2 regions of the Caproicibacter sp. BJN0012 genome follow, and region 2 is predicted to be linked to the other one. Evidence: a T-box and tRNA genes for the amino acid it is inferred to sense, from the RefSeq annotation. Region 2 holds a T-box; the other holds one or more tRNA genes.
The links. The T-box of region 2 lies ahead of tyrS (tyrosine--tRNA ligase). A T-box ahead of a tRNA ligase gene usually reads a tRNA of that ligase, here a tRNA-Tyr.
Positions count from the first base shown of each region.

Region 1 (14,577 bases), 1.5 Mb from region 2:
CTGAAGAATAAGACCCTTGACGAGTACATGGAAAACAAGAAGGGGTTTATCGGGAAATCGATGTTCTGGTCTCTTCTGTTCGGCTGCCTGATGATTCTCACAACGAGCTTTTCTCTCTCTTTCTTTTCCGGGCTGGGTTACTGGTACTGCGTTGTCTGGATCGGCATTGCGGATGTTGTGCCGATTGCGCTCACCCCGTTCGTCGTCGTTCTCCTGGCGCCAAGACTGCAAAAAATACAGACGATTATTCCAAGGATCTGAGTTCCTTCGCTCTTTCATGGCAAAGTGCAAAAAAGTTTCCCGCCTTTTTAAAGCGGAAATTTACAACAGAGGTCCCCTGCAGCCATTCCTGCTGCAGGGGACCTCTGTTGTAAGCAATGTGCCGAAAAGAACCGGTCGCCGGAGGGCAATCCGATGCGGCAAATTCTCCTGACGTATGGACCGGAGATTTTCCTTAAGGACAGTCAAAGGGGAGAACTGGTGCTTTGGATCTCGTTAAGCAGGTCTGAAATCTCCTTGATTTTCTCTTTGACTTCCAGCATCCTGTCCTTCGGAATATTGTGGGTCATAAAGACGTCCTTGATCTTTTGGGCGGAATCGTAAAGACTCTGGTTGACGGCGACAAATTCACCGAACACATTGCTGTTGCTTGCGTTTTTGAATTGTTTGATGTCGTTTTTAATGTACTGTACAATCTCCTGCGGTTTTGAAAAGACGCCGGAAGCCGCAGGGTAAGGCTTTACCATCTGAAGAAAATACTTGTTTTTCGCGTTGATGTTATATACATAGAGCAGTTCCGTTTGATCAAAGCTGAAACGGATAAAACTGATGATTCCGTGCAGGCTGGTCACGTTGGCCCCCATCTGTGTCAGCTTTATATCGATTTCTTCCTGATCGGCAGACAAATTATTCATAGACTGCATCCCCCTCACCTCCTATTATAGCAAATAAAACAAAATAAGATAGAGGGTTGACAAAATAATTGACACGATCATCAAAGGCATGCCGTATTTCGTGAAGCGTGCAAAGGTCAGCTTGTAGCCGTGCTTTTCCGCGAGCCCGGCCACGACCACGTTGGCCGAGGCGCCGATGAGCGTGCCGTTTCCGCCGAGGCAGGCGCCGAGGGAAATCGCCCACCAGAGAGGCGAGATGTTCATGCCCTGGGCTCCCATCGCCTTGATAAGCGGGATCAGCGTTGCCACGAGAGGAATATTGTCCAGAACGGAGGATGCCAGCGCGGAAAACCAAATGATGATGATTCCGGTCAGCAGCAGATTATTCTTTGTCAATTGCACGATGACGGTCGCCAGGCTGTTGATCAGGCCGACCTTTTCCAGGGAACCCACGAGGATGAAAAGGCCTCCGAAAAAGAACAGCGTCGGCCATTCGATGTTTAAGAAGACTTCATCGACGCTTTCGCGGCTCAGCAGCAGGAGAAGAGCCGCGCCGCTCAAAGCGACCAAAGCGGAAGGGTAATTGAGCTGCTCGTGGAAAAAGAAGCCGAGGATCACAAGTACCAGCACGGCCAGGGACTTTTTCAGCAGGGAAACATCCTTGATCGATTTTTTTTCGTCGAAGCTGAGAATTTCCAGCTTCTTTTCCTCGCTGACCTGAAGCTGTTTCCGGAACAGAAAATAAAACAGGAAGAAGGTGACGGCGAAAATGATGACGACAATGGGCCCCAGGTTCGCAAGAAAGTCCATAAAGCCCAGGCCGGAAGCGCTTCCGATCATGATGTTCGGCGGGTCCCCGATCAAAGTCGCTGTGCCGCCCAGATTCGAAGCAATGACCTCCGGAATCAGAAAGGGAATGGGGTCGAGCTCCAGCGTGTCCGTGATGACAAATGTCATCGGCACGATCAGAAGAACGGTTGTGACATTGTCCAAAAAGCTGGAGATCACGGCGGTGATCACGCTCAGGCTGAGGATAATTTTCCAAGGGTCCCCTTTCACCCTTTTGGCCGCGAAAATGGCGAGGTATTCGAAAACGCCCGTATCCTTTACGATGCCAACGATGATCATCATGCCGACCAGAACGCCCAGCGTGTTAAAGTCAATGTAGCTCAGAGCCTCGTCAAAGGTCAAAATCCTCAATAATAGAAGGAGAGATGCGCCGGCCAGAGCGGCGATGGTCCGATTTACCTTTTCGCTCATGACCAGCGCCATGACAATGACGAAAATAGTTAAAGAGGCGATCAATTCCATAGATGAAGATTCCTTTACTTAATTTATGTTCGTGTGTTCCAGAAACCGTTCATATGATTGAGCAGAGCGCGTATTCACGGTAAATCGCTAGCAGGGACAGGGTTTCATGGAATCGTTTATTAGAAATCTGCACCCGGATTCATTCAAAAGATTCAAGTTGCCAATCCTGCAGGTCTGTCCGCGCTTTTTGAATGATATCATAATACATACGTCCCTTCAAACTGCTTCCAATAGCGGATAAAAAAACAAAAAACACCGGGCACTCCGCTAAAATGAATTGCAGATTCATCAAAGGGAGGTAAGACCGATGGCTTTTCTAAAGATACGAATTATAGCTTGAACATCCCAAAAATCCGTTGCGGATATTCCGAGATCTCATGCCCGTTTTAACCGGTTCGTTCAAACTCCGCCAAGTGTTTTGCTGTTTTAGGCAAGGAGTGAGATCGATTCGGGAGACACACCTTCATATGCCATCCTGTATTTGCCGTTCTCAAAAAAGATGAATAGAAAGCTTCATGAATGTGTCTAATCATAGCAACACAAATTCCATTTGTAAAGGCTTTTTATAACATTTGTAACTGTAGCTTGTTTGTGCGTTGGAGATGTTTCTGTTTTTAGTCAATTTTATAATCAGCCTGGCCGCTGCTGATTCTGCGGGTTCCGCTCATGGCGTCGGAATGCGGTTTCCGTTTGGAACTGGCCGCAGCGCCCTGCCTCCCGGACACACCGGGCCCGAATTTTAGAAAATACTTTTCATCCTATGGCCTCAATGATATAATATTGATAAAAATCAGGATCACATCAATTTCAGAACTGTGTGGGGGATACAGGATGGGAACTTCAAAAGTATATTTTGCCGATATGCACGCTACCCTGAACGAGAACCTGCTTCAAAAGCTGAAGAGGCTGATGATAACTGCGGGCGTTGGGCAAATTGATTTTAATAGAAAATATGCCGCGATCAAAATCCATTTCGGCGAACCGGGAAATCTTTCTTTTCTTCGCCCGAATTACGCAAAAGTGGTGGCCGATGTTGTCCGGGATCTTGGCGGCAGCCCCTTTTTGACCGACTGCAATACCCTTTACGTCGGAGGCCGGAAAAATGCGCTGGATCACTTGGATTCCGCGTATGGAAACGGCTTTTCCCACGATTCCACCGGGTGCCATATCCTGATCGCGGACGGGCTGAAAGGGACTGACGAGGTGCTGGTACCAGTCGAAGGCGGGGAATATGTAAAGGAAGCCAAGATAGGGCACGCCATTATGGATGCGGATATCATTATTTCACTGACTCACTTTAAGGGACACGAGTCGACCGGGATCGGGGGCACATTGAAAAACATCGGTATGGGCTGCGGGTCGCGCGCAGGAAAAATGGAAATGCACAGCAGCGGAAAGCCCCATGTGGATCAGGAGGCGTGTGTCGGCTGCGGATCGTGCAGGAAAAACTGCGCCCACGGCGCCATTTCCATCGAAAACCGAAAGGCTTCCGTTAACCATGACTTATGCGTCGGCTGCGGAAGATGCATCGGCGTTTGCCCCATGGATGCTGTCTTGCCTGCCTCCGACGAATCCAATGATATTCTGGACAAAAAAATAGCCGAGTATTCCTACGCGGTGCTGCATGACCGCCCTCAGTTCCACGTCAGTCTGGTGGTCGATGTCTCTCCGTACTGCGACTGCCATGCGGAAAACGATATCCCGATCGTGCCGGACGTAGGGATGTTTGCGTCTTTTGATCCGGTCGCGCTTGATCTCGCGTGCGCCAGGGCCGTCAACCGGCAGCCGGCCCTGCCCGGCAGTCTGCTGGAGAAAAGCGAAAAGGTCCATCAAGACCATTTTGCCGATGTTCACCCAACAACGGACTGGAATGTTCTGATCGACCACGCGGTCAAGCTGGGACTCGGAAACCGGGATTATGAACTGGTAAAGATATAAGCGATAAAAATAAGAAAATCTGCGGCGCAACCGGCTTTTGCCGGCGGCGCCGCAGACTTTCTATAAATCGATAAAAATTATTTCTCTATCGCCGTGTTCGTTTATTCCAAGTCGGTGTCAAGCAGACAACCTGAAGGGAACTCCGGAGAGCACCAGCCCTGCGGCTCGTTGGATGGATCGAACGGATCGCTCTCAACGTTCAGATTCCTAATATCTTTTTCTTTCATACCTTGTGCCTCCTTTTTATTTTCTATTAATACTATAGAATAGAGTTTGAGAGAAATCAATAGTAACAATAACGATTATTGTTACTGATTTTTGAGCTGTTTTATCTATATTTAAGATACGCGGTTTTCTGACGAAATATCTTGACAAAGACACGGTAAAATGTTATAGTATTCAAGCGCTGTAAAAAATCATATCCAAGAATACATGTGCTGGCGTAGCTCAGTTGGTAGAGCAGCTGATTTGTAATCAGCAGGTCGGGGGTTCAAATCCGTCTGCCAGCTCCAGTTCAAAAGGAGCTTTGCTTTCCAACAAGGCTCCATATACGGAGGAGTTCCAGAGCGGTCAAATGGGGCAGACTGTAAATCTGTTGCTTTACGGCTTCGATGGTCCGAATCCATCCTCCTCCACCAAAAATCAGACAGGCCCTTTTGGCTTGCCTGATTTTTTATGCAGAAAGGATGGATTCGGAAGGCCGTAAAGAAAACGTGCCGGCGGCACGTTTTTAGGCCGTGGACTTTTACCGTGGTATAGAATTCCGATAACAGCAGCAAACGTGACGATGGTTTTGCTTTTTCCCATTCCATCCTCCTCCACCAAAAATCAGACAGGCCCTTTTGGGCTTGCCTGATTTTTTATGCAGAAAGGATGGATTCGGAAGGCCGTAAAGAAAACGTGCCGGCGGCACGTTTTTAGGCCGTGGACTTTTACCGTGGTATAGAATTCCGATAACAACAGCAAGCGTGACGGTGGTTTTGCTTTTTCCCATTCCATCCTCCTCCACCAAAAATCAGACAGGCCCTTTTGGCTTGCCTGATTTTTTATGCAGAAAGGATAGATTCGGAAGGCCGTAAAGAAAACGTGCCGGCGGCACGTTTTTAGGCCGTGGACTTTTACCGTGGTATAGAATTCCGATAACAGCAGCAAACGTGACGGTGGTTTTGCTTTTTCCCATTCCATCCTCCTCCACCAAAAATCAGACAGGCCCTTTTGGGCTTGCCTGATTTTTTATGCAGAAAGGATGGATTCGGAAGGCCGCAGAGGCGGCGTTATCCGGGTTCTTCCAGGCGCTCTAAAGGCTATTTAAAATAGCTTGGAAACTTCGCTTTGGCCCTGTCGGCTATATTTGATATCGTTTCGAGATGATCCGCCATCTTTTTCTGTGCCAGCAGCATATTTTCCGCCTTGATCGCTTCGACGATCGCGCGGTGCTGATCGATCAGCGCCGGAATTCTGTGATCGAACGCAACATCGAAGTTCCTCCATCTCGCGATATGAAGCATGTCGTCGGCCAGCATCTCGACGAGGGAATACCGGCCGACGCTGTCGATCATCGTTTTATGGAAATCCGAGTCGATCCACGGAAATTTCCCGTTGTAATCCGGTTCATTGCGGCATTTTTCCTGCTCGGCCAGATTCGATTCCAAAGCATTCACAAGGGCGGCCCGATCCTTCTTTTTCAGAGAGGTGAACATCTCGTAAATAACTTCTTTTTCCACCGCGGTGCGCAGCATGAGAAGATCGGAGATATGATTCAGATCAATCAGGCTGACATATGTCCCGCGCTGAGGATAGATTTCAATAAACCGTATTTGCTGAAGGCGGACAAAAGCGCTCCGGATCACGGAACGGGAGACATTGTATTTCTGAGACATCTGGTTCTCACTGATCATCTGCCCCGGTTCCAACTGCAGCTTGATGATGCTCCTTCGTATTTTTTTGTACACTTCATCCGCAGTATAGGGCTGAACGTTTCTTGGCTTTATATTTTCATTCATCTAATTATCCCGCTCTCTTAAAATAAGATCCTATTCCCTTTCCTTAGTTTACTATATGAAAAGAAAAAATGGAATAGGGAAAATATGTTTCGGCTTACTCATGGACCGGCTGTGTGCGGACCACAGGGGAAATTCCGTGCAGAACGGCCTTCAATTCCGGATTTATCGGTCAAAATGCCTTTTTATAATCCAAATATAGGATGCGATTTATGGAAAATGAACAGTTATAATCGGCATATTCTATCCAAAATGGCTATTTACATCGGGAGCATCTATTGGTACAATAGATTTGCAAAACAAACTTGTAGACATGTATACTTATCGACATGTATGGCTAACGAAGGTAACACCTTCAAATCGAAATGGGATAATTAGCAGATAATATGTATACAAGTATACTTATCGACATGTATGCCATTCTGCGCCCTGATATGTCAAAAAAATAACAATATCGGGCGAACGATAGCAGGTGAGGAATTTTTATGTTTACATTGGGCGTTGATATTGGATCGACCACTGCAAAGGCGGTCATTTTAAAGGACGGGAAAGATATCGTTTCTTCCTCCATTGTGGTTGCCACAGTGGGCACGGACGGTGTTTCCCGCGCCATGGAGAATGCGCTTCGGGAGAGCGGAGTCAGACGGGAAGAGATTCGGTTCACGGTCGCCACGGGGTACGGAAGAAAAACCTTCGCGGGCGCCGACCTGCAGCTGAGCGAGCTGACCTGCCACGCCGTAGGCGTTCATCGCGAATTCGGCGATGTCAGAACGGTGATCGACATCGGCGGACAGGATGCGAAGGTGTTGTCGCTGAACGAGGAGGGGCGCATGGCCAACTTTGTCATGAACGATAAATGCGCGGCGGGAACCGGAAGGTTCCTGGACGTCATGGCCAATATCCTCCATCTTGATATTTCACAGCTTGAGGTGGAAGCGGCCAGGGCGGTTCATCCGGCGAATATATCCAGCACCTGCACGGTGTTTGCGGAGTCGGAAGTCATCTCTCAGCTTGCGTCGGGCGTCCGGATTCCGGACCTGGTGGCCGGGATCTGTCAGTCGGTTGCCGCGCGCGTTGCCTCTCTGGTCAAAAGGGTGGGAGTGCGCGAGCAGGTTTGCATGAGCGGCGGAGTGGCGAGAAATGCAGGCGTTCGGAATGCCATGGAAAAGGAACTGGGGGTCAGAATAGTGTACAGCGAACATGCCCAGCTCATGGGCGCTCTTGGCGCGGCGCTGTATGCTTATGATAAAGTTCAAAACGACAATTTATGAAGGAGGTTTTCATTGATGGGTGAAGAAGTTAAGAAGAAAAGACCTGCGCCGGACCCGAATTCGGCAAAGTACAAATTGGGTCAGATTGCGGCCAAGGCTTACAGCGACTGCATGGAGGCGAAGGCGCGGGGCGAGATGGTCGGGTGGTGTGCAAGCAACTTCCCCGTGGAGATACCGGAAACCCTGGGCCTCTCCGTCTGCTATCCGGAAAATCAGGCCGCAGCCATCGCCGCGAGAGGCGGCGGCGAGCGGATGTGCAGCGAGAGCGAGGGGGACGGTTATTCCAACGACCTCTGCGCTTACGCAAGGGTTTCCCTTGCGTACATGAAACTGAAGGACGCGCCGGAGCAGAACATGCCGATGCCGGACTTCGTCCTTTGCTGCAACAACATCTGCAACTGCATGATCAAATGGTATGAGAATATTGCCAGGGAACTGGATATCCCCATGATCATGATCGATATCCCGTTCAACCCCGATTATGAGGTGTCCGACGCGGAGACCGAGTACATAAGAGCCCAGTTCTGGGGTGCGATCCATCAGCTGGAGAAGATTACGGGCAAAAAGTGGAGCGACGAACGGTATAAGGAGGTCATGGAGATTTCCGGGCGCTCCAGCCGCGCCTGGCTGGCGGCGACCTCCTGCGCCAAGTATCTTCCTTCGCCGTTCAACGGCTTCGATCTTTTGAACCACATGGCGGTCATGGTGACCGCGCGCGGCAAAAAGGAAGCAGCGGAAGCGATGGAAACTCTTTTGAAAGAATACGAAGACAACCATGAAAAAGGCGACTCGACCTATCACGGCGAAGAAAAGTACCGCATCATGTTCGAAGGGATTGCCTGCTGGCCGTGGCTGAGGGTTACCTCGACAGGCCTAAAGAGCAGAGGCATCAACATGGTAACCACCATCTACGCGGATGCGTTCGGGTTCATCTATGACGATTTCGACGGCATGTGCCGCGCCTATGCGAGAGTCCCGAATGCAATGAATCTTGAACTTTCCAGGGATAAAAGGATCAAACTCTGCAAAGACAATCACGTGGAAGGCCTTCTGGTGCATACAAACCGCTCCTGCAAGCTTTGGTCCGGGTTCATGGCGGAAATGAGCCGGCAGATCGGCAGGGCCTGTGACATCCCGGTGGTCAGCTTTGACGGCGATCAGGCCGATCCGCGGAATTTCTCCGAGGCGCAGTACGACACGCGCGTTCAGGGCCTGATGGAAATTATGGAAGCAAACAAAGGAGGCCGTTCAGATGGCAATCGATGAATTATTGGCTCAGTTTCATGAAATTGCTGCGTCTCCGAGAAAGCAGCTCGGCAAGTACCTTGCGCAGGGCAGGAAAGTCGTCGCTTGCGCGCCGGTCTACACCCCGGAGGAGATCATCCATTCCATGGGCCTTGTCCCGATGGGCGTGTGGGGCGCGGAGATGGAGGTCCATGAGGCCAAGAAATATTATCCCGCGTTCATCTGCTCCATTATGCAGACGGTGCTTGAGCTTGGGATCACGGGAAAATTTGAGGGGATTTCCGCGATCGTCATTCCCTCGCTGTGCGACTCTCTCAAAAGCCTGGGCCAGAATTGGAAATATGCCGTCCCCGGCATTCCGTTCATCCCCATGACCTATCCGCAGAACAGAAAACCGGATTACGGCGTCAAATTCACGAAGGCGAGCTATGAGAAGGTCATCAGTGATCTCGAGATTGCGACCGGCGCCAAGTTTTCCGAAATTTTGCTCGCGGAGTCCAACCGGATCTACAACGAACACAATGCGGCGATGCGCGAGTTTGCGGAAACGGCTGCGGACCATGCGATCACCGCGGTCCAGAGGAGCGATGTCTTTAAGAGCGCCTGGTTCATGCTGAAGGAAGAACACACGGCGTTGGTCAGGCAGCTGACGGCGGAGCTGAAGAAAGCCCCTGCGGACGAAGGCAAAGTCCGCGTGGTGACGAGCGGCATCCTCGCCGATTCCCCCGGCCTTCTGGAGATTTTCGACAAGAACGGGATCAAGATCGTTGCGGACGATGTTGCCCAGGAGTCGAGACAGTACCGCACGGACGTGCCGGAGAAGCCGAATCCGCTGGATGCGCTCGCGCAGAAGTTTGCCGATATGGACAACTGTAGCGTGCTGTATGACAGGGACAAAAAGCGAGTTGGTTTCATTGTCGATCTGGCCCAAAAACACAACGCGGCAGGTGTGATTGTCCTGATGACGAAGTTCTGCGATCCGGAAGAGTTCGATTATGTTCCGATCAAGCGGGCCTGCGACGCCGCCGGCCTCAGAAATGTGAACATCGAAGTCGACTGCCAGATGGTGAACTATGAACAGGCCGGCACCATGCTTCAGGCATTCAAGGAAATGGGCTGAAAACGCGTCCTCAATGATTACGTCGGCTTTCAAAATGATGAATGGGGTAGAATTAACAAAAGGAGTAGAATTGCCATGATCAATAAAAATAAGATGCCGGTCGCGATTGGCGTAGCGTTTGTCTGGTTTACCACGCAGTTCGGCGGAGGCTTTGCCTCGGGCGCCCAGCTGTATTCTTACTTTGTCAAATTTGGAATTTGGGCACTGATTACACCGGTTCTCGCACAGGCTTTCGGCGCGTTCTTCCAGTGGTACGGCCTTCGCTATGCCAAGAGGCACGAGACCTATGATTATCGTACTTTTACCGATAAGTTTTACGGCGATTTCGGAGAAAAAGCCAGACCGATTTTTTCGAACCTGTACGAGCTCGTTTACCTGTTCACCATCTGCCTGGCCCCGTCGGTGGCCTTTGCGACGGGCGGCGCGACGCTGCACGCGCTGACCGGCATTCCGTACATTGTCTGCACCGTGATCATCGGCCTGATTATTTTCGTACTGACTATTTATGGGACCGACCTTGTCCGGGCGGCGGCTTCCACCGTTTCGGTCGTGATCATCGCGGGCCTGCTGCTGGTCTATGTTCCCAACATCTTTGCGCAGTGGGGAACGATCTCGGCCAACATCGGCCAGATGGCCGCCGCTCCCGCACCGGCGGGCCCGGCGTTTTGGAGGTGCTTCGTGTACGCAGCTTTCCAGCTGGCGTCGATCGGCCTTCTGATGCAGCATGCCGAGCCGTTTAAAGACGAGAAGGAAGCCAAGAAATCAATGGTTTACGGCTTTATCGTCAATGCCTTCATCATTTTCATGTGCACGGTCGGCCTGATTGCCATTGTCAACAACCCGGATCTGAAAACCGCTCAGGTTCCGACCCTGCTGATGGTCCAGACGGGCGTCGGCGCCTCGTTCCTCACCCCGGTCATCTCGATCCTGATCATTCTCGGCGCGGTGTCGACTGCCGTCAATATGATCGCGGGCGTGATTGCGCGCTATGTCAACGCCTGGAACAGGAAAGACGCCTCGCCGGAAGTGTCCAAGCAAAATCTGATGAAGCGCACCATTATCATCGCGGTGATTTTCACGCTGCTGACCTTTGCGATCGCGCAGTTCGGTCTGATTCCTCTCGTCAACACGGGATACGGATATCTTGGCTATCTGACGATTATCGTTGTCGTTGTCCCGTTTGTTGTCCACATGATTATGACGAAGAATGGGAAAATCGACGCGGAATACAAGAAAAACTGATTGAAAGCTACATTTATGATACAAGGAGATAGATCAATATGAGCAAACCGTTGGAAGGAGTCCGGGTCGTCGAACTGGCGAATTTTATCGCGGCGGCGGCCGCCGGACGGTTTATGGCAGATCTCGGCGCCGACGTCGTCAAGATTGAAGCGGCGAAAGGGGACCCGCTCAGATATACGGCGCCGTCCGAGGGCAGGCCGCTCGACATGGTTGAGAACACCACGTGGGACCTTGAGAACGGCAACAAACGCTGCATCTCTCTCAATATGAAGGACCCCGCCGGCAAAGAGGCTTTTTTCAAGCTCCTTGACACGGCCGATGTCCTGATCACCAACTGGAGAGTCCAGGCCCTCCAGAAGCTGGGACTGGACTATGACAGCCTGAAGGGCAGGTATCCGAAGCTGGTTTACGCCATCTGCACCGGATACGGCGAATACGGCCCGGACAGGAACCTTCCGGGGTTCGATTTCACGGCGTTTTTCGCCAGGGGCGGATATCTCGATTCGCTTCGCCAGAAAGGCACCGTCCCGATGAACGTTGTCCCCGGGCTCGGCGACCACAATGTCGGTATGAACCTGGCGGCCGGGATCCTGGCGGCTCTGTATCAGGCAAAAATCAAAGGAGTCGGAGAAAAGGTTGAAACATCCCTTTTTGAAAGCTCGATCTATAACATGGGCATGATGGTTGAGGCCTCCAATTACGAAGGCATCGCGCAGCAGTACCCGATCGACGTCAGGAAATCCGCCAACCCCTTCAATGCGGCGTGGAGGACCAAGGACGACCGTTTCATTCAGACCTGCATGCCGGATTACAATACATACTACAAGGCGTTTATCACGGCTGTCGGCAGGGAGGATCTTGTGGGCAGCGAGAACTATTTCCCGATTCTGACCTGCCAGGAGAAGGGCCTCACTTCCGAGGTTTACGATATTGTCATGGATGCGTTCAGCAAGAAAACCGTCGAGGAGTGGAAAGAAATTCTGGTGGCGGCCGACGTTCCGTTCTCCGTTGCCCAGAACTGGGTGGAAATCAGGAACGACAAGCAGGCCGAGGCAAACAACTGCTTCTACGACATGAAATACCCGAACGGCCATATCAGAAGACTGGTCAGGCTGCCGGTCAAGTTCCAGGAAATGGGCGTCCCGGATTACAGGCCGGGGCCGATGATCGGCGAGCAGGGGCCGGAGATCCTGAAAGAACTGGGATACGATGACGGGCAGGTCAGGGATATGTTGGAAAAGGGTTCTCTGTATGTCTGGAAAGATGAACATAAGAAGTAGAGATTAGTGAAGCGGCAAAACGGACTGTTGTCGATGGAGACGGACCCTTCGAAGACGGTCCGTTTTGCTTGAATTCACGATTCCGCAGGTGAGAACGATGGAACTTATCAGTAAAACAATCGGCGAATGCTTAAAAGAGCGCGTCCATCTCAGCGGAAGGTGCACAGCGATTGAAATGGGCGGCTTTCACTGCACGTTTGAGCAGCTGGATCGGTTTTCGGACTTTGCCGCGGCCCGGATGGAAGAAGACGGGGTCGGAAAAGGGACCCATGCGGGGATCTGGTGCGCCAACGGTCCGGATTGGGTGCTCGCTTTTCTGGCGCTTGCGAAGATCGGCGCCGTGCCCGTGCTGATCAACACCTGCTTTCGGGACGCGGAGGTCACACGCGTCCTCAATTACGCAGATGTGGAGGTCCTGTACTACGGTGCAGGCAATGAAAGCCTGATCGAGAGGATCAGGAGAAAAACAGCGAGAGTAAAAAAATTTATTCCCATTGGGGAAAAGGGAGCCGGAACCTGGGCGGGCAGCCTTGTCGGAACCGCCCCTCCGCCGCCGGCCGATTTGAAAAGGGTGGAAGGGAAAAAGAAAGCGGTGAGACCGGAGGATCCGGCCTGCATGATTTTTACTTCGGGAACCACGTCCTTCTCCAAGGGAGTGCTTCTCAGCCATTACAGCCTGGTGAACAATTCCCGTGCCATGGTCGAAGCCATGCATTGGAAGGAAGACGATAAAATGTGCCTTACGGTCCCTCTGTTCCACTGCTTCGGGATCACGGCCGGAATCCTTGCCTGCCTGCTCAGCGGCGCGGAAATGGACCTGCTGCCCTGCTTTAAAACGGCCTACGTATGGGATGCGCTGGAACGCGGGCGCTGCACCATCCTGAACGGCGTCCCGAGCATGTTCCTGGCGCTGATCCGGAAGTCGGAGCATTGCGGACGGCGCGCCGACACCCTCAGGTCCGGCATCATCGCGGGTTCCCCCGTCACGCCGGAAGAATACGCGGAAATCTGCCGCAGGTTCCCCCAGATGCATCTGCAGCCTTCGTACGGCCAGACGGAAACTTCGCCGTGCGTGACGATCGCCGGCTGGGATGATCCCGGGGAAAAAAAGGGCGCGTCCGCCGGAAGATTGATCGACCATGTCAGCGCGCGCATCGCCGACCTCAAAACCGGCGGCGTTCTGGGGCGGGATCTCGACGGCGAAATTCAGGTGAAGGGGTACAATGTGATGCTTGGGTATTACAGGCTTCCGGAAGTGACGGCCGGAGCCTTTACCGAAGACGGCTGGCTCAGGACGGGAGATATCGGGAACTTTGACGGCTCCGGGGAGCTTCACGTCACCGGAAGGCTGAAAGAAATGATCATCAGGGGCGGAGAGAACATCTCTCCGCGTGAAATAGAGAGAGTCATCAAAAGGCTGAAATGGGTGGATCAGGTCAAGGTCGTGGGCGTCCCGGCCGACGTGCTTCAGGAGGAGATCGCGGCGTGCATCATACCGAGGCAGGGGTGCGGCATCAACAAGGATGAACTTGTGGATTTTTTAAAGCCGCGGCTGGCGCGGTATAAAATGCCCGCTTATATTTTAGAATTTGACGGTTTCCCAGTGAATGCGAGCGGCAAAATCGATTTAAAGGGCCTGAAATCAAAAGCGGCGGCCATGGCCGGCGAAGAAAAACGCGTCCGGAAAGACGGCGGCTGCGCGAAAATGAAATTTTAGCTAAACGGCGGATGGCCTTATTTACAGCAGGAGGAAAGAAATATGGCAGATGCGTATTTTACAGAGCAACATGAATTGATCAGGAAGTTGGCGAGCGAATTCTCCGAGAAAGAATTTACTAAAGATGTATTGGATCAGGTGGAGGCGACCGGAGTTTTTCCGGAAGAGCTGCTCGATAAAATGGCCGCGGCCGGATTTTTCGGGATCAAGATCCCGAAGGAGCTGGGAGGGCAGGGCGCGGACGCGCGGGCCTATGTCCTGGTGATGGAAGAAGTCGCGAGGGTGTCGGGCATCGCCAGCATCTATGTGTCGACTCCGAACTCCCTTTCGGGCGGCCCGCTGCTCCTCGCGGGCAACGACGAACAGAAGGCGAAATACCTGACCCCGGTCGTGACCGGGAAAAAGAAGCTGGCGTTCGCCCTCACGGAGCCGGGAGCGGGGTCCGACGCGAGCGGGATGGTGACCTCCGCGGTGAAGGAAGGGGACCATTACATCCTCAACGGGCGCAAATGCTTTATCACAATGGCTCCTCTTTCGGACTACGCCGTCGTCTTTGCAAA
Region 1 covers NZ_CP142518.1:366,755-381,331, forward strand. The annotation lists gene VA597_RS01880 (aminotriazole resistance protein) at 1-261, shown strand, start outside; gene VA597_RS01885 (hypothetical protein) at 465-914, opposite strand; gene VA597_RS01890 (ArsB/NhaD family transporter) at 939-2,204, opposite strand; gene VA597_RS01895 (DUF362 domain-containing protein) at 3,036-4,142, shown strand; gene VA597_RS01900 (hypothetical protein) at 4,244-4,369, opposite strand; tRNA gene VA597_RS01905 (tRNA-Thr) at 4,579-4,654, shown strand; tRNA gene VA597_RS01910 (tRNA-Tyr) at 4,695-4,780, shown strand; gene VA597_RS01915 (hypothetical protein) at 4,785-4,949, opposite strand; gene VA597_RS01920 (hypothetical protein) at 5,158-5,322, opposite strand; gene VA597_RS01925 (GntR family transcriptional regulator) at 5,447-6,145, opposite strand; gene VA597_RS01930 (acyl-CoA dehydratase activase) at 6,628-7,413, shown strand; gene VA597_RS01935 (2-hydroxyacyl-CoA dehydratase subunit D) at 7,429-8,679, shown strand; gene VA597_RS01940 (2-hydroxyacyl-CoA dehydratase subunit D) at 8,666-9,778, shown strand; gene VA597_RS01945 (YkvI family membrane protein) at 9,854-11,020, shown strand; gene VA597_RS01950 (CaiB/BaiF CoA transferase family protein) at 11,059-12,300, shown strand; gene VA597_RS01955 (class I adenylate-forming enzyme family protein) at 12,398-14,017, shown strand; gene VA597_RS01960 (acyl-CoA dehydrogenase family protein) at 14,060-14,577, shown strand, end outside.
Region 1: it encodes a tRNA-Tyr, which carries the amino acid that the T-box ahead of tyrS (tyrosine--tRNA ligase) is inferred to sense. The anticodon was not compared.

Region 2 (14,577 bases):
TAAGACGATGCGTGAAATGGGAATCGAATGCACTTTCGTCTCCGCGGAATGTACGGAAGAAGAACTGAATGCGGCGTTCCGGGAAAATACGCGCTGTGTGTTCGCAGAGACGCTGTCCAATCCCTCTCTTGTCGTAACGGATCTGGAGCTTTTCGCAAAAGTTGCTCACGCGCACGGCGTTCCGCTCATTGTGGACAACACGTTCCCGACTCCCGTCAACTGCCACCCGTTTCAGTTCGGGGCTGATATTGTCGTGCATTCCACCACGAAGTATATGGACGGCCATGCGTTGCAGGTCGGCGGCGTGATTGTCGACAGCGGAAACTTCAATTGGGAAAACGGGAAATTCCCGATGCTGACCGAGCCTGACGAATCCTACCACGGCACGGTCTATACGAAGGATTTTGGGAAAAGCGCTTACATTGTGAAAGCGCGCGTCCACCTGATGCGCGACCTTGGGGCGCAGTCCGCTCCCATGAATGCATTCCTGCTGAATGTGGGGCTCGAAACGCTCGCGCTGCGAATGGAGCGTCATTGTTCCAATGCTTTGGCGGTCGCGAAATTTCTGGAGAGCAGCAATCAAATAGAATGGGTCAATTACCCCGGACTGGAAAGCAGCAAATACCACGCTCTTGCGATGAAATATATGCCCCACGGAACCTGCGGTGTCATCTCCTTCGGGGTGAAAGGCGGCAGGGAGGCGGCGGCGAAGTTTATGGAAAATCTGAAACTTGCTTCCATCGTCATTCACGTTGCGGATCTGCGCACCTGCGTGCTGCATCCCGCAAGCACAACTCACCGTCAGCTGAATGACGAGCAGCTGAAAGCCGCCGGGATCAGCCCGAGTATGATCCGCATGTCCGTCGGCATCGAAAATATAGAAGATATCCTCGACGATATCCGCGGCTCACTGGAAAAAATGTGACCCGCGCAGACGATTGATAAAAATTGCCCCCCGGCAGCCAACCGGGAGGCAATTTTATCAGCTGCTCTGGCCTGTTTTCAGTTTCCCTCTTGCGGCGAACAGCAGATCTCCGCGTTCTGAAAGCAGGATGGCAAGAAAAATCATCAGAAAACCGCCGAAAGAACGCAGGGTCAGAGATTCATGCAGAAAAATAATCCCGCAGATGGTGCCGAACACCGATTCCAGGGACATGATCAAGGAAGCTTTGGACGGCGGTGTGTATTTTTGACAGATCGTCTGAAGCACCGTCGTCAGCATGGTCCCGACTACTCCGAGATAAAGAAGGGAAAAGACCGACTGCGTCGGCAGAGCGGTTGGAAAATTCTCTGTGAAAAGCGCGAACGGCAGTGCTAAAATTGTGGTCGCGACCGCCTGTGTGATGCAAAGCAGTATAGGGTCGCTTTTTTCGGTTAGAATACTGATGGTTACAATCTGCATGGCGAAAAACAGTCCGCAGACGAGAGAAAGCAGGTCTCCCGGATTGATGGAGAAGCCGCTTTGGACGGAAAGAAGGCCGACTCCCGCCATGCATAAAAAGGCGGAAATAAGATGGAAAAGGCGCGGTTTCTGTTTCTTGACAGCCCAGTATAAAAACGGTACAATGACACAATAAACCGCGGTAAGAAATGCATTTTTTCCCGCGGTTGTGTATTTTACGCCAATCGTCTGAAATTCGTATGCGACGAAGTTCTGAAGACCGATCAGCAATCCCCATTTGACGTGTGATATCCGGATCTCTTTTAAACGCCGAAAAAAGAAAAGGCAGAGAAAAACAGCCGCAGTGCCGAACCGAAAAACAATAATCGCCGCGGGTCCAATGGTGTCCGTTGCATTTTTCACAACGACAAAACTGCTTCCCCAGATCATGGTGACCAAAACAATTCCCAATTCGGCAGCGACCGACCGATTCCGCAGGATTTTCAAGACAACACCTCTATCCCAGTCTGATAAAAAAACATTATAGCACCGTTTTCCGCAATCGACAAGACAGAACAGAGCCGTTCGTTTTCTATCCTGTAAATTTTAATGGAATCCTATCGAATCATTCTTTTCTATGTTGTTGAATTGTGGTATAATTATTTTTGTTTCACCGAATCTGTTTTGGAGATGAAATCTAACATGACAGGAATTGAACAGCGGGCTGTTTGCAGCGGCGTGAATTTCAGCGGCATTCGTGACGATCGTTTTAAAACAATCCGCATGTCCGTTCATTTTTTATGGCCTCTTGCAAAAGAAACCGTTTCCGCGCATTCGATTTTACCATTTCTACTAAGCCGCGCGAGCAGAAAATATCCCGATTATACAAAATTGAATGAACACCTTGCGGAACTGTACGGCGCCGTGTTGGACGCAAATGTGCAAAAGCTCGGAGACGTCCAGGTCCTGTCCATATCCGCATCCGGCATCGCCGACCGGTATTCCTTAAAGGGAGAACGTGTTTCCGCGGAGCTTGCAAAGCTGCTTTGCAGTATCGTTTTCGATCCTCCGTTTGAAAACGGCCTTTTTTCTGTTCAGGGTTTTAACCAGGAAAAAAGACAGCTGATCGAAATGCTGGATTCTGAATTCAACGATAAACGCATGTACGCCAAACTGAAATGCGAAGAGCTGATGTGTTCAAAGGAGCCCTACGGGATCGGCCGCTGCGGGACTCGTCAGCAGCTTCAGGGTCTGAAGCTTGAGGAACTCACTCCGGCGTGGGAAAATCTGATCCACCGTTCCAGAGCGGAAATCATGGTGCTTGGAGATTGTGACCCGGAACCCGTTTATCGGGATTTTTACGCGGCGTTTCAGAATCTTGCCCGGACAGACCCCGTCGAGTGCCCGAACAAAGTTGTTCCGTCCGCACAGAAGGTGGCTGAATCCGCTGAAAAGATGGATGTGGTGCAGTCCAAGCTGGTGATGGGTTTCCGCACCGCCTGCGCGGAACCGTCGGCCGAAGTTCCTGCCATGAAGCTGCTCAACGCTCTTTTTGGCGGAACCCCGAGTTCCAAACTGTTTCTGAATGTCAGGGAAAAGCTGAGCCTCTGCTATTACTGCAGTTCGACGTTCAATCCGATGAAGGGCATCATGCTGGTCCAAAGCGGCGTGGAAACAAAAAATATTGACCGCGCGAAGCAGGAGATCCTTCATCAGCTGAAAGAAGTTCAAGACGGCAATTTCGACGAAGAGGAACTGTCCGCCGCCAAACTGAGCCTCTGCAACAGTTACCGGACCCTCTCCGATTCTCTCGACGGACTGGAAGCGTGGTATCTTTCCCAGACGTTCCGTCCGGAAGTCAAAAAGCCGGAGGAGGAAGCGGGACTGGTCGGCAGTGTGACGAGGGAACAGGTCGTGGAGGCGGCGAGGAAAATCACTTTGGATACGGTTTATCGCCTGGAAGGAAGCGGGGTGGAAGCCTGATGGATTGGCTGAAAAAAGTAACAAGCGAACGCACGGGAGACTATTATTTTACAGGGAAACACTCCTCCGGGCTGATGGTAACGGTCTATCCGAAGGAAAAGAATAATTCGACTTATGCGATCTTCGGAACGAAATACGGATCGATCGACAACTGCTTTAAAACAAAGGATGAAAGCGAACCTCATCGGGTTCCGGCGGGCATCGCCCATTATCTGGAACATAAGCTGTTTGAAAGCGAGGACGGCGACGCCTTTGAGCGCTTTGCGAAAACCGGCGCGTCGGCAAACGCTTATACGTCGTTTGATATGACGTGCTATTTGTTTTCGTGCACGGAAAGCGTTTACGAATCCCTTGAAATCCTGCTTGATTTTGTCCAGTCGCCTTATTTTACGGAGCAGACCGTGCAGAAGGAGCAGGGGATCATCGGTCAGGAAATCAAAATGTATGACGACGACCCCCAGTGGAGGGTCCTTTTCAACCTTCTGGAAGCGCTTTACCAGAAGCATCCGGTCAGGCTGGATATCGCCGGCACGGTGAAAAGCATTGCGCAGATCACGCCGGAACTGCTGTATCAGTGCTATCATACGTTTTATAACCTGAATAATATGGCTCTGTGCATTGCGGGGAATGTTCAGCCGGACCGGGTTGCGGAGCTCTGCGATAAAATGCTCAAGCCTTCTAAACCCGTCCAGATCGACCGCATTTTTGAAGAGGAACCGAACCATATTATAAAAGCCCGGGTGGAACAGAAGCTTTCCGTCGCGGTGCCGCTTTTTGAGCTAGGCTTTAAAGAGCTCAACGTCGGACAAAGGCCCTCGACGAAACAGGTTGCGGAAACCGAGATTTTACTGGAAGCGCTGTCATCCAGTGCGACGCCTCTGTTTCGCCGTCTGCTGGATGCGGATTTGATTAACGAAGCCTCTTTCGGCAATGAATATTTTGAAGGGCCCGGCTATGCCTCCGTCATTTTCTCAGGAGAATCCAAGGACCCTGAGCGGGTTGCGCGGGAAATCAAACAGGAAATAGAAAACGTGCGGAAAAACGGTTTTGACCGGCAGATGCTCGAACGTGCCAAAAAGTCGGTTTACGGGAAAAACATTGCTTCGCTCAATCATGTCGGCAGCATTGCGAATTCCCTTGTTTCGCTCGCTTTTTCCGGACGTGAGTTATTTGAATACATTGACGCGGTAGCGGAAGCGGATATGGATTCCATCTTGGCCAGGCTGGAGGATCAACTGCGGCCGGAGCTCTCTTCTTTGTCCGTCGTATTGCCAAACCAGTAAGGAAACGGATACCGGCGGAGCTTTCCACGCTGAGGCCCGGCGGAACTGAGAGCTTAAAAGCTGTATTGCGTGGAGAAATGGTGGTGCGAGATGTATCATGTTCAATTCCCGGGGCTGGGGATCAATATTACCCTGAATCCCATTGCCTTCAAGATCGGGAGCCACCCGATCGCCTGGTATGGGATTATCATTGCAGCCGGATTCCTGTTGGCATTTCTATATGCGATGGCAAGCTGCAAAAAATTGAGGGTCGATCCTGATCGTTTTGTCGACGTCGTCATGGTCGGAATCATTTTCGGCGTCATCGGGGCGCGGCTTTATTACGTCCTCTTTGACGCAAGCGACCAATACCTCAAAAACCCGGTCAGCATTCTATATATCTGGAACGGCGGCCTTGGCATCTACGGCGGCATTATCGGCGGGCTGCTGTCCGGTTCGCTGATGGCCAGATTTCGGAAACTCAGCGTTCCGGCGGTCCTGGATCTCGCATCCCTTGGATTTTTGATCGGACAATCCATCGGCCGGTGGGGCAACTTTGTCAATCAGGAGGCTTTTGGCACGGGAACCAGCCTTCCCTGGAGGATGGTCAGTGAAAACACCGACCTCGTCTCCGCGGGAGGGGTACATCCCTGCTTTCTTTACGAGTCTCTCTGGTGCCTGTTCGGCTTTCTCCTGCTACATATCGTCAGCAGAAAATACAGAAGATACGATGGACAGGTTTTCCTTCTTTATATTCTCTGGTACGGCGTGGGGCGTTTCTTTATCGAGGGACTCCGGACCGACAGCCTCATCACCCCGGTCGTTCCTCTCAGGGTATCCCAGGTTGTTGCGGTTGTCGCGGTGATCGCTTCTGTCGCGCTTCTGATCGTTTTCCGGAACAGAACGGTTCTGACCGGCTGCGGATCGCGCAAAATCATGGAACTCAATTCCATTGTCGATGAAGTCAAACCGGAAGAAATCGACGAAAGCTATACCGACGACGGGACCAGCACAATTTTTGCTTCCGCCGACGAGGCCAAAACCATTATTGAAGGAGAAACGGAGGGCATTGATGAAACTCACAACGGCGAAGCGAATGAAAAACCGGCGGCAGAAAATCGTGAGGAACCGGATTCTTCCATCGAAGTGAAGCCGGAAGGGAAGGAGGAAACAGGCAATGACAAAGCTGATTGACGGAAAAGCGATTTCCGCGGAAATCAAAGCCGAAGTTGCGCTTGAGGTCCAGGAGTTGAAACAGAAGGGAATTGTCCCCGGTCTTGCCGTGGTTTTGGTCGGCAGCGATCCCGCTTCCCAGACCTATGTGAATCTAAAAGAGAAAGCCTGTGCGGCGGTGGGCATTTACTCTGAAAAATATGCTTTGTCGGAAAGCACCCACCAGGATGAGCTTTTTGAATTGGTGAACCGGCTGAACCATAAAAAAGAAATTCATGGAATTCTTGTTCAGCTTCCGCTGCCTGACGGACTGGATGAAGAATCTGTCATCGAGGCAATCGACCCCTGGAAGGATGTGGATGCGTTTCATCCTTCCAATGTTGGACGGATCATGGTGGGCAATTACCGTTTTCTTCCCTGCACTCCGGCGGGGATCATGGAGCTGCTGCACCGGGAGAAGATACCGGTCGGGGGAAAAAATTGCGTTGTCGTGGGACGCAGCAACATCGTCGGCAAGCCGATGGCTATGCTGCTGATGCATGAGAATGGCACCGTCACCATCTGTCACAGCAAGACAAAAGACCTTGGTGAAGTCTGCCGAAGGGCGGATATTTTGGTTGCGGCCGTCGGAAAGCCGAAATTCATCACGGCCGACATGGTCAAGCCGGGCGCCTGCGTGATCGACGTGGGCATGGACCGCGACGAAAACGGCAAACTGTGCGGAGACGTTGATTTTGAGCCCGTCAGCAAGCTGGCGTCTTACCTTACTCCGGTTCCGGGAGGAGTTGGCCCCATGACGATCGCCATGCTTCTGAGAAACACTCTGACCGCGGCGAAAATCCAAAACGCGATTCCGGACCAGAAGAAAGTCCGCTGATTCTATGGGCAGCCTGTTAAAATCAATTTCCTCCCCGACAGATCTGCAGCGGCTTGCGCCCGGCCAGCTGAAGCAGTTGTGCGACGAGATTCGGGAACAAATCATCCAAACGGTTTCCACGAACGGAGGGCACCTGGCTTCGAACCTTGGGGTTGTCGAACTGACCGTCGCCCTGCATCGGGTTTTTCATTCTCCGGAGGATAAAATCGTCTGGGATGTGGGGCATCAGTCGTATACGCACAAAATGTTGACGGGCAGATTTGACCGCATTGGGACCATTCGGACGCACGGGGGGATCTCGGGCTTTCCAAACCGCATGGAAAGTCCTCACGATCCGTTTACATCCGGGCACAGCAGTACTTCCATCTCGGCTGCCCTTGGAATTTTCAAAGCCAAGGAACTGAAGGGTGAACCGGGTCATGTGGTCGCCGTCATTGGAGACGGCGCCCTGACCGGCGGTCTTGCTTATGAAGGGATGAATAATGCGGGCCGCCTTCATAAGAATTTTATCGTCGTTTTAAATGACAACAAGATGTCTATTTCCCGCAACGTTGGCTCCATGGCCCGCTATCTGGCGCGCATCCGCACCAAGCCCTCTTACTTTAAAATCAAGGGAAATATTGAGAATATCCTGGATCATATTCCCGGAGTCGGCAAGCCGTTCCGGCACGCGCTGACCAAATCGAAATCTGTTCTCAAGCAGCTTTTATATAACAGCACGATCTTTGAGGACATGGGCTTTTACTACTACGGCCCGTTTGACGGTCATGACACGGAAAAACTGATCGAAGTATTCAATAACGTAAAAAGCATACAGCACCCAGTCCTCATTCATGTTCTGACACGCAAAGGAAAGGGCTATGCATTTGCCGAGGAAAATCCCAAAGCTTTTCACGGGATCTCCTCTTTTGATGTGAAAACGGGAAAACCGGTCAAATCGGCCGGAAGTTTTTCTTCGGTATTCGGAAATAAATTGTGTTCTCTCGCGTCGGAGGACGAAAGGATCTGTGCCATTACCGCCGCCATGCAGGAAGGCACCGGGCTGAAGGATTTTTCCGAAAAGTTTCCGGAACGCTTTTTTGATACCGGAATCGCCGAGGAACATGCCGTCACTTTCGCCGGAGGGCTTGCCTGCGGCGGGATGCTTCCCGTCTTTGCGGTGTATTCCTCTTTTTTGCAACGGGGATATGACCAGGTGATCCACGACGTCGCACTGCAAAGAGTTAAAATTGTTCTGGCGGTCGACCGGGCGGGAATCGTCGGCGAAGACGGCGAGACGCATCAGGGGATTTTCGACACCGCTTTTCTTAAAACGGTTCCCGGCATCACGATCTATTCCCCTTCTTATTACGATGAGCTTCAGAACTGTCTCCATCAGGCACTCTATGACTGTGACGGGCTGGCGGCGGTGCGCTATCCAAGGGGAGAACAGCTTTTCCGCCCGTTTGACTTTCACGGCAGCCGCGAGGCTTTTGACCTTTACGGAGAAGAGTCTGCCGATATCGTTCTTGTCACCTATGGAAGACTGTTTTCCAATGCATGTCAGGCATTGACTTACCTCAGGGAAAAGGGGCTGAACATCCGAATTCTGAAGTTAAACCGCATTTTCCCGATTGATCCCGAAGCAATCCGCTGTGTATTAAATGCCAGGACCATTTTCTTCTTTGAAGAAGGCATTGCACAGGGCGGCATCGGGGAATGTTTCGCCTATCTTCTCAGCCAAGCTTCTTTTGCCGGCAAATTTTACCTCCGTGCGATCAACGGTTTCGTCATGCACGAAACGATGGCCCAGGCTTTGGCACAGCTTGGACTCAGCGCCGGGGGTATTGCCGAATTGATTGCATCGGAGTGCTCGAATTGATTCAGAAAAAAAGACTGGACTGCCTGATTTTTGACCGGGGACTCATGGAGAGCAGGGAAAAAGCCAAAGCGGTCATTATGGCGGGCCAGGTTTATGTTGAGGGACAAAAGCAGGATAAACCCGGTACCTTGCTTCCAGTGGAAGTTCAGATTGAGGTGAGGGGAGACCGGCTTCCCTATGTAAGCCGCGGGGGGCTCAAGCTGGAAAAAGCGCTTGCCGCGTTTCCTATTGACCTGAGGGGAAAAGTTACGATGGATATCGGGGCTTCCACCGGCGGATTTACGGACTGTATGCTTCAGAACGGAGCGAAAAAAGTTTATTCCATCGATGTCGGTTACGGTCAGCTTGCCTGGAAACTGCGAATTGATCCCCGTGTCGTCAGCTTGGAGAGGACGAATGTTCGCTACTTGACGAACGAGCAGGTGCCGGAGCCGATCGGATTTTTCAGTGTGGATGTCTCCTTTATTTCTCTGCGCCTGGTGCTGCCTGTAGCGCGTCGCTTTTTATCCGGGAACGGACAGGCCGTCTGCCTGATCAAGCCCCAGTTTGAGGCGGGGCGTGAAAACGTTGGAAAGAAAGGCGTCGTCCGAGACAAGAGAATTCATACTCAGGTGATTAACAATATCATAGGTTTTGTTCTGGAGAATGGTTTTTCTGTCCTTGGGTTGACATATTCCCCGGTCAAGGGGCCGGAGGGGAATATAGAATACCTTTTATATCTTCAGAAATCTGACTGCCCCGTGTCTGTCGCGCCGGATATTGACGCGTTGGTGAAAGAGTCCCATTTGCGGCTGAATGGCGGTGAAACGGATTGAAGGCTGCGGTGATTCCAAATCTGAGCCGAAACCATGCGGTGTATTACACGCGCAGACTGATTCAGAAGCTGCGAAAGCTTGAAATTAAGGTCTTGATGAAGGCCGAGTTCCGGCCGTCGTTTCCGGGCGAGGAAATTTTGCTTTTTTCCAACACAGCGGAAATGATCCAGGCCTGTGATATTATTATTGCCGTAGGCGGGGACGGAACGATTATCCACTGTGCCCGTAGCGCCGCGACTGCTCAAAAGCCGATTCTAGGCATCAATACCGGAAGGCTGGGCTATATTGCAGGACTGGAAACCAACGAGATGGACCGCCTGGAAAAGCTGACAAGCGGAGATTATACGATTGAAGACCGGATGATGCTGGAAGTCCGGGTCGATCAGGAGGAAAAATCCAAAATATTTACCGCTTTCAACGACGCCGTCATCGCGAGAGGAACGCTTTCGCGGATTCTCGATTTCAAAGTCCGGCTGGATGACACCAAAGTGTGCGATTACCGAGCCGACGGGCTGATTTTTTCCACGCCGACCGGTTCCACCGCGTACTCGCTTTCCGCAGGCGGTCCGATCATTGATCCTCAGATGAACTGTATTCTTCTTTCTCCCATCTGCCCTCATTCTCTGCTCAGCAGGCCGGTGGTTTTCGGGCCGGACGCAAAGCTGAGCGTTCGGGCACATTCTGATTATGAAAGCGAAATTATTCTTACGATCGACGGTGAAATCTTTTTAAAAATTCCGGACGGAACCCGAATCGAATTTTCCAGATCTTCCGGCACCGTTAAAATATTAAAGCTGAAGAATAATAATTTTTATGAGATTGTAACCGATAAACTTGGAGAGAGGAGAATCGGACCATGAAGGAACGACGGCACGCCAAAATACTGGAGCTGATTGGGAAATATTCCATTGATACACAGGAGGAACTGCTCCGCCGTCTGCGTGAAGAGGGGTATGAAGTGACTCAGGCGACCGTTTCCCGTGACATCAAGGAGCTTCGTCTGATCAAGACCCTGACCGCGAGCGGCAAATACAAATATACGGTGGGGCAGGACGAGACAAAGGATTACACCACAAAATTCTATTCTCTGTTTTCCGATTCCGCCCTTTCCGTCGACTACGCGCAGAATATGGTCGCGGTCAAGTGCCTGACCGGAATGGCAAATGCGGTGTGCGCCGCGATGGATGCTCTTCAATGGGAAAATATTGTGGGAACGCTGTCAGGCGACGACACGATTTTTATCTTGACCAGGGATGATAGTTCCGCGGAAAGGTTGTCTTCAGAACTGAAAAAATTTGTCAGGTGATTGCCATGCTGTCACAGCTTTATATCGAAAACATCGCCGTGATTGAAAAAGCACAGATCGATTTTGGCACCGGGTTCAACATCTTGACCGGTGAAACCGGCGCCGGCAAATCCATCATCATCGATTCCATCAATGCGGTTTTGGGGGAAAGAACGTCGCGGGAGCTGATTCGCACGGGCGCAAGCCGCGCTCTGGTTTCCGCGGTTTTTCAGCTTGAGAACGGCCGCGCCGCCGACAGGATTCGGGAGCTTGGCTATTCCGTGGAAGACGACGGGACCGTGATTGTCCAGCGGGAAATTTCCCCGGATGGCAAAACCTCCTGCAGGATCAATGCACGGCCTTCCACCGTTTCCGTACTGAAGGAAGTCGGGAGTCTGCTGATCAACATACACGGACAGCATGAGAGCTACGGTCTGCTGTCTCCGGAGCTGCATGTCGGCTATCTGGACAGCATGGGTTTGCCCGCTGACCTCTCTCTGCGCTATCGGGAGGCCTATCACTCCATGCTGGCCGCAAAAGCGGGGCTGGATTCCTGTCAAACAGACCAGGCCCAGAAGGCACGGCAGATCGACCTGCTGAACTATCAGATCGACGAGCTGGAATCTGCGGATCTTCATCCGGGCGAACAGGAAGAGCTGGATCGCCGGAAGAATCTGTACCGCAATTCCGAGCGGGTCGCGCAGGCGATTTCTCGGGCAAAAGCGGCGCTTGGCGGAGACGAGGAAACATTGGGGGCTGTTTCGGCCGTCTCAGAGGCTGCCGCCGCGCTGAACGATGCGGAACGGTTCCTCCCGGAGCTGCACGGCCTGGCGGAGCGCCTTCAATCCATCTCCTACGATCTGGACGACTGTGGAGAGGAAATGAGAGGCTTTTCCTCTCAACTGGAATATGATCCGTCGGAACTGGACGAAATTGAGACAAGACTGGACGCGATTTACCGTTTGGGCCTGAAATACGGCGGCTCGGTCGAGAAAATGCTTGAATACCTTGAAAAATGCCGGATGGAACTGGAGACAATCCGGCTTTCGGATGAAAACGCGGCGAAATTCAGGGCAAGCTATCAAAAGTTTCATTCGCAGGCAAGATCCCTCGCCGAGGAGATTTCTTGCTGGCGTGCCGGTGCGGCAAAGGTCTTTTCGGAAAAAGTAAAGGCGGAGCTTCAGTTCCTCAACATGCCGGACGTGACTTTTGAAATCCGGCAGGATTCTATTCCGATGGATGAAACCGGCTGCGACAGGATTGAATTCTATATTTCCACCAATGCGGGGGAACCGGCCAAGCCGATTGCGAAAGTGGCATCCGGCGGCGAGCTTTCGCGCATCATGCTGGCAATCAAGACGGTCCTTGCGGGCAGGGACGATATCGGGACCCTGATCTTCGACGAGGTGGACACGGGCGTCAGCGGCGGCGCGGCGCAGAAAGTCGGACTAAAATTGCGGGAAGTTTCCCAAAACCGCCAGGTCATCTGCGTGACGCATTTGGCGCAGATCGCCGCGCTGGCCGACACGCATTTTCTGATCCGCAAACAGGTCCGGGAAAACCGCACGTTCACACGGGTGGACCGTCTGGACCGGGAGGGAAGGCGGAAGGAGCTCGCCCGGATCATGGGCGGAGAGAATGTCACGCCGCTGATGCTTCAAAATGCGGAGGAAATGCTTCGGATGGCGGAAAGACGGCCGGAAGCTTGACAAGAGAACGGAATGCATCTATAATATTTTTCAACAGCTGAGAAGGGAAGAAGTACTCCGGAACAAACGCTCAGAGAGCCTGCGGTCGGTGCGAGTAGGCGCGGTTGCCGGATGAAATACATCCTGGAGCCGCCGGATTGAATTCGTCCAGTAGGTCCGGCCGTAAGGAACGCACGTTACAGCGTGTGGGTATGGTTTTGTACCCGTAAGGCCGCTTCCGTGAGGAAGCCGGTAAACTGAGGTGGTACCGCGGAATTTTCCGCCCTCTGCAAAAACTACTTTGCGGGGGGCTTTTTTATTGTTCCCTGACAAAATGGAGGATGATAGAATGGGTGTTTTTGAGACTTTGGAAGAGCGGGGCCTGATTGCGCAGACAACGGACCGGGAACGGGTCCGCCACCTGCTTAACGAGGAAAAGGCGACGTTTTATGTCGGATTCGACCCAACTGCGGACAGCCTGCATGTGGGGCATTATATTCCGATCATGGTGATGGCTCATCTGCAGCGGGCCGGCCATACGCCGATCGCGTTGTTCGGAGGCGGCACCGGCATGGTCGGCGACCCGACGGGGAAGACCGATATGAGGAAAATGCTGACGGAGGAGGAAATCGCGCACAATATCTCCTGCTTTCAGAAGCAGATGTCCAGGCTGATCGATTTTTCAGATGATAAGGCAATTATGGCCAACAACGCGGACTGGCTCTCCAATCTGAATTATATCAGCTTTCTCCGAGACATCGGCGTTTGCTTTTCCGTGAACCGCATGCTGGACGCCGAATGCTACAAGCAGAGGCTGGAGCGCGGCCTTTCTTTCTTTGAGATGAATTATATGATCATGCAGAGCTATGATTTTCTGGAGCTGTACCGGCGTTATGGCTGCAGATTGCAGCTTGGCGGAGACGACCAGTGGAGCAACATTATCGGCGGCGTGGAGCTGATCCGCAGGAAAGAAAATCAGGAAGCTTTCGGGATTACGGTTACCCTGCTGACCAACAGCGAGGGCAAAAAAATGGGCAAAACGGAAAAGGGAGCCGTGTGGCTCGACCCGAGAAAAACATCGCCGTTTGAGTTCTATCAGTACTGGCGAAACGTCGGGGATGCCGATGTTTTAAAATGCCTGAAAATTCTGACCTTCGTCCCGATGGATCAAATCAACGCGTTCTCCTCTCTGAGCGGCGAGCAGCTGAACCCCGCGAAAGAGCTTCTGGCCTTTGAAGTGACAAAGCAGATTCACGGAGAGGATGAGGCGGTGAAAGCCAGAGATGCGGCGCGGGCGCTTTTTGGGAGCGGCACGGATACGGAAAACATGCCGACCACGGAGCTGTCGCCCTCCGATTTTGCAGACGGAGCCATTGGGATCCTTGATCTTCTGGTCAAGGCAAATCTCGCGCCGTCGCGCGGTGAAGCCAAAAGGCTGGTCGTTCAGGGAGGCATCTCCGCCGACGGAAATAAGGTCTCCGATCCGGCTGCCATCTTTACGGAACAGGACTTTGACAGAAATGGGAAAGCCTGCCTGATTATTAAAAAGGGCAAAAAAGTATATCATAAAATTACGATTTTTCACTGACAATGGTAGGAAGGAACCCTGTTCTTCAACAGGGTTCCTTTTTAGCTATAAAGAATAATTTCTTCGCTGTTTTTGCATTTTTGCTTATGAAAGGCTGCAAAAACATGGAAAGAGGCCGAAATTCAGTCGAATTTTGTGCATTAGAATGAAATCGTTCTTTCAATTCAAAAATGATTGACACGGCTTTTGAAAAAGCATAATATAAATATATTATATTAGGACACACCTGACGAAAACCAAATACCATATGATGTGTTTGTTCCGGGAGGTATCTAAATGCCGTGCATGGGAAGAAACGATATGATTCAAATGCTGCATGACAATCATGTCGATTTTTTAAGTCTTCAGTTTACCGATATTCCTGGATCCTTTAAAAATGTCACGGTCACCGCCGATCAAATTGAAAAGGCCCTGAATAATCAATGCATGTTTGACGGTTCCTCCATGGAAGGCTTCGTCCGGATTCAGGAATCAGACATGTATTTGCAGCCCGATCCCGAAACCTTTCTGATTTATCCCTGGAGTACGCAAAGCGGCCGGGCCGCAAGGCTGATCTGTGAGATCATTGGGCCGGACGGCACTCCGTATCCGGGTGACCCGAGATGCGTACTGAAAAAGACTCTGAAGCGGGCTGCCGATCAGGGCTTTACTTTTTATATCGGCA
Region 2 covers NZ_CP142518.1:1,869,988-1,884,564, reverse strand. The annotation lists gene VA597_RS09105 (O-acetylhomoserine aminocarboxypropyltransferase/cysteine synthase family protein) at 1-925, shown strand, start outside; gene VA597_RS09100 (DMT family transporter) at 983-1,888, opposite strand; gene yfmF (EF-P 5-aminopentanol modification-associated protein YfmF) at 2,084-3,364, shown strand; gene yfmH (EF-P 5-aminopentanol modification-associated protein YfmH) at 3,364-4,647, shown strand; gene lgt (prolipoprotein diacylglyceryl transferase) at 4,738-5,820, shown strand; gene folD (bifunctional methylenetetrahydrofolate dehydrogenase/methenyltetrahydrofolate cyclohydrolase FolD) at 5,804-6,676, shown strand; gene dxs (1-deoxy-D-xylulose-5-phosphate synthase) at 6,681-8,537, shown strand; gene VA597_RS09070 (TlyA family RNA methyltransferase) at 8,534-9,352, shown strand; gene VA597_RS09065 (NAD(+)/NADH kinase) at 9,349-10,212, shown strand; gene VA597_RS09060 (arginine repressor) at 10,209-10,658, shown strand; gene recN (DNA repair protein RecN) at 10,664-12,346, shown strand; T-box leader at 12,377-12,616, shown strand; gene tyrS (tyrosine--tRNA ligase) at 12,675-13,913, shown strand; gene glnA (type I glutamate--ammonia ligase) at 14,190-14,577, shown strand, end outside.